Regions from separate parts of the Lactobacillus melliventris genome, predicted to be linked through region 1. Evidence: riboswitches for the same ligand, from Rfam matches in the RefSeq annotation. Region 1 holds a riboswitch; the other holds the start of a gene.
The links. Region 1 has a riboswitch for thiamine pyrophosphate ahead of ACFQ32_RS09885 (ATP-binding cassette domain-containing protein). Riboswitches for the same ligand answer to the same signal wherever they lie in the genome.

Region 1 (4,205 bases):
TTGCTCACATTCACGGTTTTAAGAAAGTTGACTACTTGCAAACCAGTGAATCTGAAAAAGAAGTACCTAAAGTTAAGTTTTAAATACTAGGCCAGTTTTATGTTATTTCAACAAATTGCCCGCAATAAGCGCAAAACTGTAGGTATTATGGGATTGTTTGTTATTATCTTGGCACTTGTAGGTGCGGGACTGGGTTACCTTTTTAGCGATAGACCAATTTTAGGTTTAGTTATTGCAGTGATTTTTAGTATAATTTACATGCTAATTGTCTTGCCCAATCCGGCCAACATGGTTATGAGCCTCAATCATGCCCAAGAAGTTCATGAACAAGATAATCCAGAGTTATGGCACGTTGTGCAAGATATGGCACTAGTTGGTCGTGTGCCCATGCCACGGGTATTTATTATTGATGACGCTAGCCCTAATGCATTTGCTACGGGAAGGGATCCGAACCATTCAGCAGTTGCAGTTACTCAAGGTTTACTCGATATGATGAACCGCGAGGAACTGGAAGGAGTTTTGGGTCATGAAATTTCTCATATCAGAAACTACGATATTTTAGTTTCTACTATTGCGGCAGTGCTAGTAGGAGTCATTTCTTATCTTTCTGGGATCGCCAGCCGCTATATCTGGTGGATTGATGATGATCGTGATAGTGATCATGATAGTGGTGGCACTATCGTTGTCATTTTTAAGGTAATAGCTATAGCGTTTGTCTTAATTTTGGGGCCTATTTGTGCCAGTTTAGCGCAAATGGCATTGTCACGTAACCGCGAATACCTTGCTGATGCTTCTTCAGTAGAGTTAACGCGCAATCCTCAAGGGCTAATTTCGGCGCTTGAAAAAATTGACGGTTCTGCACCAATGAAAAAAGCTGACCCTAGTAGCGCTGGAATGTATATTGAAGATCCTATGCGTAAAAAACGCAGTTTTACCCATTTGTTTGATAGCCATCCGCCAACAGCAGACAGAATTAAACGTTTAGAAAAAATGTAAAAAAACAACCTTCTTGTTCAAGGTTGTTTTTTATTTCAAATTAATATTCGCCTGTCTGAATAGCTCTGCACGCATTTGCACTGGCGTTTCATGATAATATTCACTGAACTTCTTATAAAAGAAGGATTTACCGCTATAACCAACACGGGTAATTATCTCTTTGACGGAAATATCTGGGCGGGCAAGTAAACTTCGTGCTTCCAGCATGCGCCTTTCATCGACATGTTCCACAAAACTTTTGCCAGTTTTTTGTTTGACCAAACTTGAAAAATAATTAGGATTAAAGCCAAAATGCTTGGCTGCATCATTAAGCGTAATGTTAGTAAAATGGGCATCAATATATTTTTCCAGATCGGTCTGTGCAAACTGATGACTTGTTGCTGGAGTGGAAGTTAAATTTTGCTTTCTGACAGCAGAAACGAAAAGCAAAGTAAGTTCTGCCATGATAGCGTTGCGGGTAAATAAGTCATGATTAAGATATTCATTAATTATCTTTTTAAGTAGATGGGCAGATTCTGACATTAAGGTTCCGTTTAACCCTAATAATCTTTTTTGCTCAAAAGTAGTATTGATTTTTTTAAGCAATTTTTTCTCATAATTATTCATTACAGTTAGATTGTCAAAAAAGTTCCGAATATCTATATTGGGGTCAAATTCGAGTTTAACTAAAATATCTTTACTACCAGGTTTTAATATTTCATAATTGCTCTTTTTCTGTAAAAAGATGATATTACCATCATTGAGCATAAAATTCTGACTATTGATTCTCACTTTAGTTGAACCTTTTGCCTCATACAGAATAGTCAGTCCTGTTGTTTGGTAGCGATGAATTCCCGTATTACGATTTTCTAAAAAGGCTATAAACAAATCAAAGTTGCTGTTACCTGGTTTTATTTTCACTTCATTAGTATCAGACCTAGCCGCATCTATGATACTGGCTAAATATTGTTCCAATTTAACTGCTGCCATTTCTTTCACCTCTTATACAATTTTGGAGTTATATAGTTTTATTATATAGCAAATTTTCATCTTACTAATATAATTTTGTTATTTTACCTTTATCATTGTTGCTACATGGGTAACGGAAACTCCTTGTGCATCTAGACAACTAATTTTCTTTTCTGTATAATAAAATTTAACATCGGGGTGCCTGTAAAGGCTGAGATTAAACCCGCAGAACCTGCTATGGATAATGCCAGCGAAGGGAAAACGAAAGATTTTACATCGTCAGGCTATTATCCTGACGATTTTTTTGGTAACTAAATTGATTAAATTAAATAACCTAACATTTTCATATGATAAACAAAACCAAATTTTAACAAACATTAATTTAAATATTCCTACAAAGCAGTTTTCATTGTTAGTTGGACCAACTGGCTGTGGTAAATCTACCTTATTGAAAATAATAGCAAAGTTATATCCTGAATTTGCGGGACAATTAAGCGGCACTGTTACTCTGGGCGGGTTAAAGGCTGCTATGATGTTTCAAAATGCGAGTGAGCAATTTACTATGGCAACTCCTCGAGAAGAAATTATTTTTGCACTGGAAAACCTCTGCCTTAATAAAGGCCAGTATCTAAAGCAGTTAAATGAAGCTGTTCAGTTTACCCAAATTGATTATTTACTTGATCAAAAAATTAACACATTATCTGGTGGTGAACAACAAAGAGTGGCATTGGCTGTTCTTATAGCGATGAATGTTGACCTGTTTTTACTTGATGAGCCTTTCGCCAGCTGTGATCCCGCTGCCCGCAAGTTTTTAATCGCTAAACTAGCACATCTGCGCGATCAAGGAAAAACAATCATTTTAAGTGATCATGTACTAGCTGGTTATGAAGGAATTTGCGACAATCTTTTTCAATTTCAGGGTAAACGCCTGGTGCAGCTTTCTCAAGCAGAACAGGAAAAATTGTTGCGAAAAAATACGGATTCTAATTCCTATACTTTTGTCTTACCGCAGCAGACTGAGGAGTCGTGCTTTACCCTGCAAAACGTTCAGATTAGACAAAATCGTTTACTTCTAAAGCAGGAACAGTTAAAGATTGTCTCTGGTAAAACCACTCTGATTACAGGAGCCAACGGTGTGGGCAAAACTTCGCTTTTTAATGCTCTGACTAAAATGATCCCTTATTCAGGCAGCATCACCTACCACAACCGTGAAATTAATAAATTACCTACTCGTAAGTATTTGCTTCATGTAGGCCAAATATTTCAAAATGCAACTGACCAGTTTATCAATGTCTCTGTTGCAGATGAAATTAACCTCAGCAAAAAAAAGCGGACCAATTCTTATTTTACTGATGATAAAATAGCTGCTGCGTTGTCCTCTCTTGAACTTGATTCACTGCTTGATCATGTCGTATATTCATTATCCGGTGGGCAACAAAAGAAACTGCAAATCTTGTTAATGTTGATTTCAGATCAGGATGTATTGTTAATTGACGAACCACTTAACGGCCTGGATGCAGACTCCGCTGTCAAAGTGATGTCTTTATTAAGAGAGAGTCAGAAAGCACGGAAGCAAACGCTTTTAATTATCAGTCATGAGTTAAGAAATTTAGCTGATTGGTGTGACTTTCACCTTATTTTTAAAGACCAGCATCTAGCTTACACGAACAAGTGAGGTACTATCATGAATCCTAGTTTTAAATTTATCTTGGCTCTGATTATTTCTGTAGAAATATCACTGAAATCAAGTTTACTAACAAACCTCTTAATCATATTCTTGGCATTGGTCTATTTAATTTACAAACACATTAAATTAAGCAATTTGCTTTTAACTCTACTAATGCCTTTAATTGCCGCTTTTACAGTTTTTGCGACTTTATACTGGTTCTCGCCACAGCCCAACTTACAGAACGCACTAAGCTTATCTAGTCGAATTTACGTTTATACTTTGACTATCTACTGCGTTTCAATAGACACTACTGCTACAGAATTTGCCCGCTCTTTTGAACAAAATTTTCATTTGCCCAGCAAGTTTGCTTATGGAGTTTTAGCTGCTCTTAATATCGTTCCCCGAATGAAAGAGGCTGTTAAGCAAATTCGTACTGCTGGCATGATGCGGGGAGTATATTTAAGCTTTTGGTCGCCAGTTCTTTACTTTAAAGCTATCTTAGTTGCTCTGAATTCTGCAGAAAATTTAGCTCAAGGTATGGCATCCCATGGTTACCGCGAAAATGCCAAGCGTTCTGTCATTGCAGCTGTTC
Region 2 (4,205 bases), on a different contig from region 1:
CAATGATTGTCTAGGTTTGCGGCATAGTGGTAGTCAGGCCTTCAAAGCGTGAGTTAGTGAAGACTAATTTGGTTAGATTGGTTTTGGCAAAGCGTCTATTTTTTTCAGGCGTTAGCCTGAATTTGTCTTCATACTTCAATTGATTTATCCTGCTTTCTACTCTAATTCAAGGCCTTCATCTTGATCAAACTCCTGCTGCTCTTTGTTCTGTTGTTCAGCGTATTTTTGGGCAAGTTCGGCTTGGCTAAGTGTCTTTCCAGCACTTTGCTGCGAGGCTAGTACTTGGAACGCCCGATTGCGGCTGGGGGTGTTCTCAACTTTAATCAGTTTAGCAATTTTGTCAACGTTAGCTTCATTTTGCGCTTCAATCATCTCTTTGTTTCTTCGCGGATAGTCAATTACTTGGCCATGATTAGCCGCGTATGCAGAAAGAAAAACTTTGCAGCTACGGCCGTTGCCCTCTCTAAACGGGTGCATGAAATTAATTGCGTCTAGCAGCTCAGCATAGTCTTTGTTAGCCAAAGGCTTGCCCGCGGGGTGCTTGTGCAGCATGTTATTAATATCTTTTTCGGCAAAATCGAATCTGGTATGATCAAAAAATTCATACCCGTTTTTATTGAAATTGCCGGGGCGATATTTACCGGCCCAATCGTATAGTTCACCAAATAAGAATTGGTGTACCTTCTTAAGGTCTCCGATATCGTTTATTTGGGGCTTTTTTTGCAACAAGAACAAAGCATTCCGAGCGGATAGCTCATATTCCTTTTTCTCTAACTCCTTTGAGTCATGGATATGGAGCTTATTTTTTAGGACGCCATTTGAATACAAGGTTTCACTAATCCAATCACTCATTATCCTTGCCCCAAATTTCTTCAAAGCGCTCAGCCACTACTGGATCAGGCTGGATAGCTTCATCAAATAATTCCTGGATATCTGATTCTGTAGGATTCCACCCTTCCAGGTGGTTGACTTCCACGACAGTTCTAATTTGTTGGTAAATTTCTTTATTAGCAATGAAAACGCCTTGGATAGTCTGCGTTTCATCGTTTATATCTAAAATATATGGTTGTGTTTCTAGCATATTGAGTAAATCTCCTGGCTTCTCTTTAAGTGCGATTGCAAAGGCATTAAGGACCCTAATTGACCAGGTCTCAATTGGTTTAACAATTGAGTTTCTTAAAGTACTAAGTGGGACGTTGCTGGCCTCAGCGACTTTAGCGACGCTTATATTTTTGCTTTTGAGTAGTTTAACGATTGTTGCACTCATTTTAAAACCTCCAATATCTGTACTTATATTATACCATATTTAATCACTTTTATAGTGATATATGGTAAAAAGAGATATTAGATTTTAAAGTAGTGCTATTCAAGTTCTATACCTGTGGATTGCATTACCTGCTTATTGGAAATCACAACACTATCTGTTTTGTCTTTATTTAATTGTATCTCCGCTTAGTAGAATTTTCTTGTTTTTTACTATTAACTAGCACATCGTTCCAATCTTTACCAATAGTTTTGGCAGGCTGTAAATTGCATTTATCAAATCAAGTAGGGTATTCAACTTAAAATTACAATTTCCGATTTGCATTATTACAAAATAAAAGTACTTTTTGCAAAAGTTACTTCCAATCTTGTTTTTCATAAGCCATCTGCCAAAACTGCAATTCATAATAGCTGCTGCGTACAAATGCAGTTTGCATTTGCTCAAGTTCTTCATTAGTGGCACTTTCAGCCAAAGAATTGGTTAAATGCAGCATTTTGGCTACATTGGCGCCATACCAATCGCCATCATAAGTATCAATCCACTCCTGATAATAAGAAACCGGTGAACCTTTTTCTGCCATTTTTTGGCCAATTTCCTGATAGAGCCAGTAACATGGTAAAAGTGCTGCGACCGCTGCTTTAACACCAGATCGCTTTAATGTCATATGCATATGGTTAACATAGTTATAAGCTGTTGGCGCCACTGGAGTTGCAGCAATTTCAGTCGCAGTTATGTTTAATTCTTCAAAAAAATGGCCGCGCACTGATATTTCAACGTCTTTCAAGTCTTGTGCCCCTGCCAGTAAAAATTCCTTTACTTCCTGATTATCCGTTTTTGCTGCAATTAATTCATGCAACTTGCTAAATTCTCTTAAATAATAGCGATCCTGCAACAAGTAAAATTTAAAAGTGGCAATCGGGAGTTCGCCACTTTGTAGTTCCTTAATAAAGGGATGCACCATACTTTTATGCCACAATGCCGTTCCTGCTTCGTGCAGCTCATCCGTAAATTTCATATTTGCTTTCCTCCAAATTAAATAACTGTTAATTATTACTAACTACACTTTATTCAAAATTAACTATAATCACTATGCTTTTTTTGCTTTTTAGCATATTTTTAATAATAGCTAAAATACTAGTACTTATGGCGTATACAGATAGCATCTTTATTAACCCAGCATTGTAATCAATAGTATAATACGCTATAATTGAAAGCGATAACACGAGGGGTGCCTTTTTGGCTGAGATGAAAGTATTTCAGACCCTTTGAACCTGTAAGCTAATACTTGCGTAGGAACGTGTCAAAAACGCTTAAGCTTTGGCATTTCCACGTGCCAAGGCTTTTTTATTAATCAAAATTTTTCAAAAACATTTAGTCGGGAGTAATAAAATGCAGTTAGACTTATTAGATAAATTACGAGCGCAAAATCCGGTTATTTTTAACATCGCCAATTTTGTGACAGTTCAAGACGTGGCCAATGCTGTCAATGCTATTGGTGCTTCGCCAATTATGAGCAATGAAGTCGCTGAAGCTGAAGAAATAGTGCGAATGGCTTCCGCGGTGGCAGTTAATATTGGCTGTTTAACTAAAGAGCAAATCAATCATATTAAAAAAGTGGAAGATTTAGCACGCCAATACAATAAGCCGATAGTGTTTGATCCTGTTGCGGTTGGTGCAGTCGAATATCGCTACAAAATCGCAGATAAGCTTTTATGGGATTTTCATACCAGTATTATTCGCGGCAACATTGGTGAAATCGCTGCACTAGGTGACTTCAACTGGAATTCAAAGGGCATCGATGCAGGTTCCGGCTCTGGTAATATTGATGATATTGCTATGAAAACTGCTCAGAAATATCATTGTACGGTCATTGCCAGCGGTCCTACAGATACAATTAGTGATGGTAAAAGACTGGCTCATGTTCACAACGGCTCACCACTTTTTAAAACTCATGTGGGCTCAGGTGATATGTTGTCCAGTATTGTCACAGCTTTTACCGCAGTCACTGATGATCCGTTTGAAGCGGCTCAAATAGGTGCTTTAGTTTTCAGTTGTGCAGGGCAAATGGTTGTCCAAGATCATCCCGGTGTTGGACCAGGTACTTTTGGCATGTATCTCATGGATTATTTGTACAAAGTAACAGTCGCTGATATTAAGCAAATTGCTGATTTTGATTAAGGACCTTCATGATGACAGAAAAAATTAATTCTTTTCCCCAGGTTTTAACTATTGCCGGAACAGATTCAGGTGGTGGTGCCGGGATCATGGCTGACCTAAAAACTTTTCAAATGCAAAAGGTATTTGGAACAGCTGTTGTAGTAGCAGTGACAGCACAAAACACTTTGGGCGTCCAAAAATCTTTTTTACTGCCACTGGAAATGGTTGACGCCCAATTCGCATCTCTAGCAGAAGATTTTCATATTCGTGCTTGTAAAACGGGAATGTTGGGCGATGCAGCTCATGTTCACCAAGTTGCACTTAACCTGCAAAAGTATGACTTTGGCCCTGTTACCATAGATCCCGTGATGATTGCTAAGGGTGGGGCTCCATTATTAAGTCAAGATGCTGTTGCCACCGTTAAAAATGAACTACTGCCTTTAGCCGATCTAATCACACCTAACTTACCAGAAGCAGAAACTTTAACTGGCATCAAGGTACAAAATCAAAGTCAATTTCCTGAATTAGCCCATAAACTACAAAACATGGGTGTTAAAAATGTACTAATTAAAGGTGGGCACACTAATAGCGCAGAAGTAAAAGATTATGCTTTATTTGCCGATGGTACTGATCTTTGGGTCAGCAGTTCCAGAGTACATACTAAACGCACTCACGGCACCGGTGATACTTTAGCTGCAGCAATTACGGCGCAGCTAGCTTTAGGACAAAGTTTACCTGCAGCAATTACAATCGCTAAGAAATACGTTACCAAGACTATTAAAGA

Region 2: it holds a riboswitch for thiamine pyrophosphate, as region 1 does, so the genes downstream of both, thiM (hydroxyethylthiazole kinase) here and ACFQ32_RS09885 (ATP-binding cassette domain-containing protein) in region 1, are expected to answer to the same signal.

What each region holds. Positions count from the first base shown of each region.
Region 1 covers NZ_JBHTMT010000010.1:48,374-52,578, reverse strand. The annotation lists gene ACFQ32_RS09900 (LemA family protein) at 1-83, shown strand, start outside; gene htpX (zinc metalloprotease HtpX) at 100-996, shown strand; gene ACFQ32_RS09890 (helix-turn-helix transcriptional regulator) at 1,027-1,965, opposite strand; TPP riboswitch at 2,129-2,220, shown strand; gene ACFQ32_RS09885 (ATP-binding cassette domain-containing protein) at 2,189-3,619, shown strand; gene ACFQ32_RS09880 (energy-coupling factor transporter transmembrane component T family protein) at 3,629-4,205, shown strand, end outside.
Region 2 covers NZ_JBHTMT010000002.1:168,427-172,631, reverse strand. The annotation lists gene ACFQ32_RS03560 (hypothetical protein) at 11-139, opposite strand; gene ACFQ32_RS03555 (Fic/DOC family protein) at 157-852, opposite strand; gene ACFQ32_RS03550 (helix-turn-helix domain-containing protein) at 845-1,267, opposite strand; gene tenA (thiaminase II) at 1,620-2,279, opposite strand; TPP riboswitch at 2,479-2,577, shown strand; gene thiM (hydroxyethylthiazole kinase) at 2,654-3,442, shown strand; gene thiD (bifunctional hydroxymethylpyrimidine kinase/phosphomethylpyrimidine kinase) at 3,454-4,205, shown strand, end outside.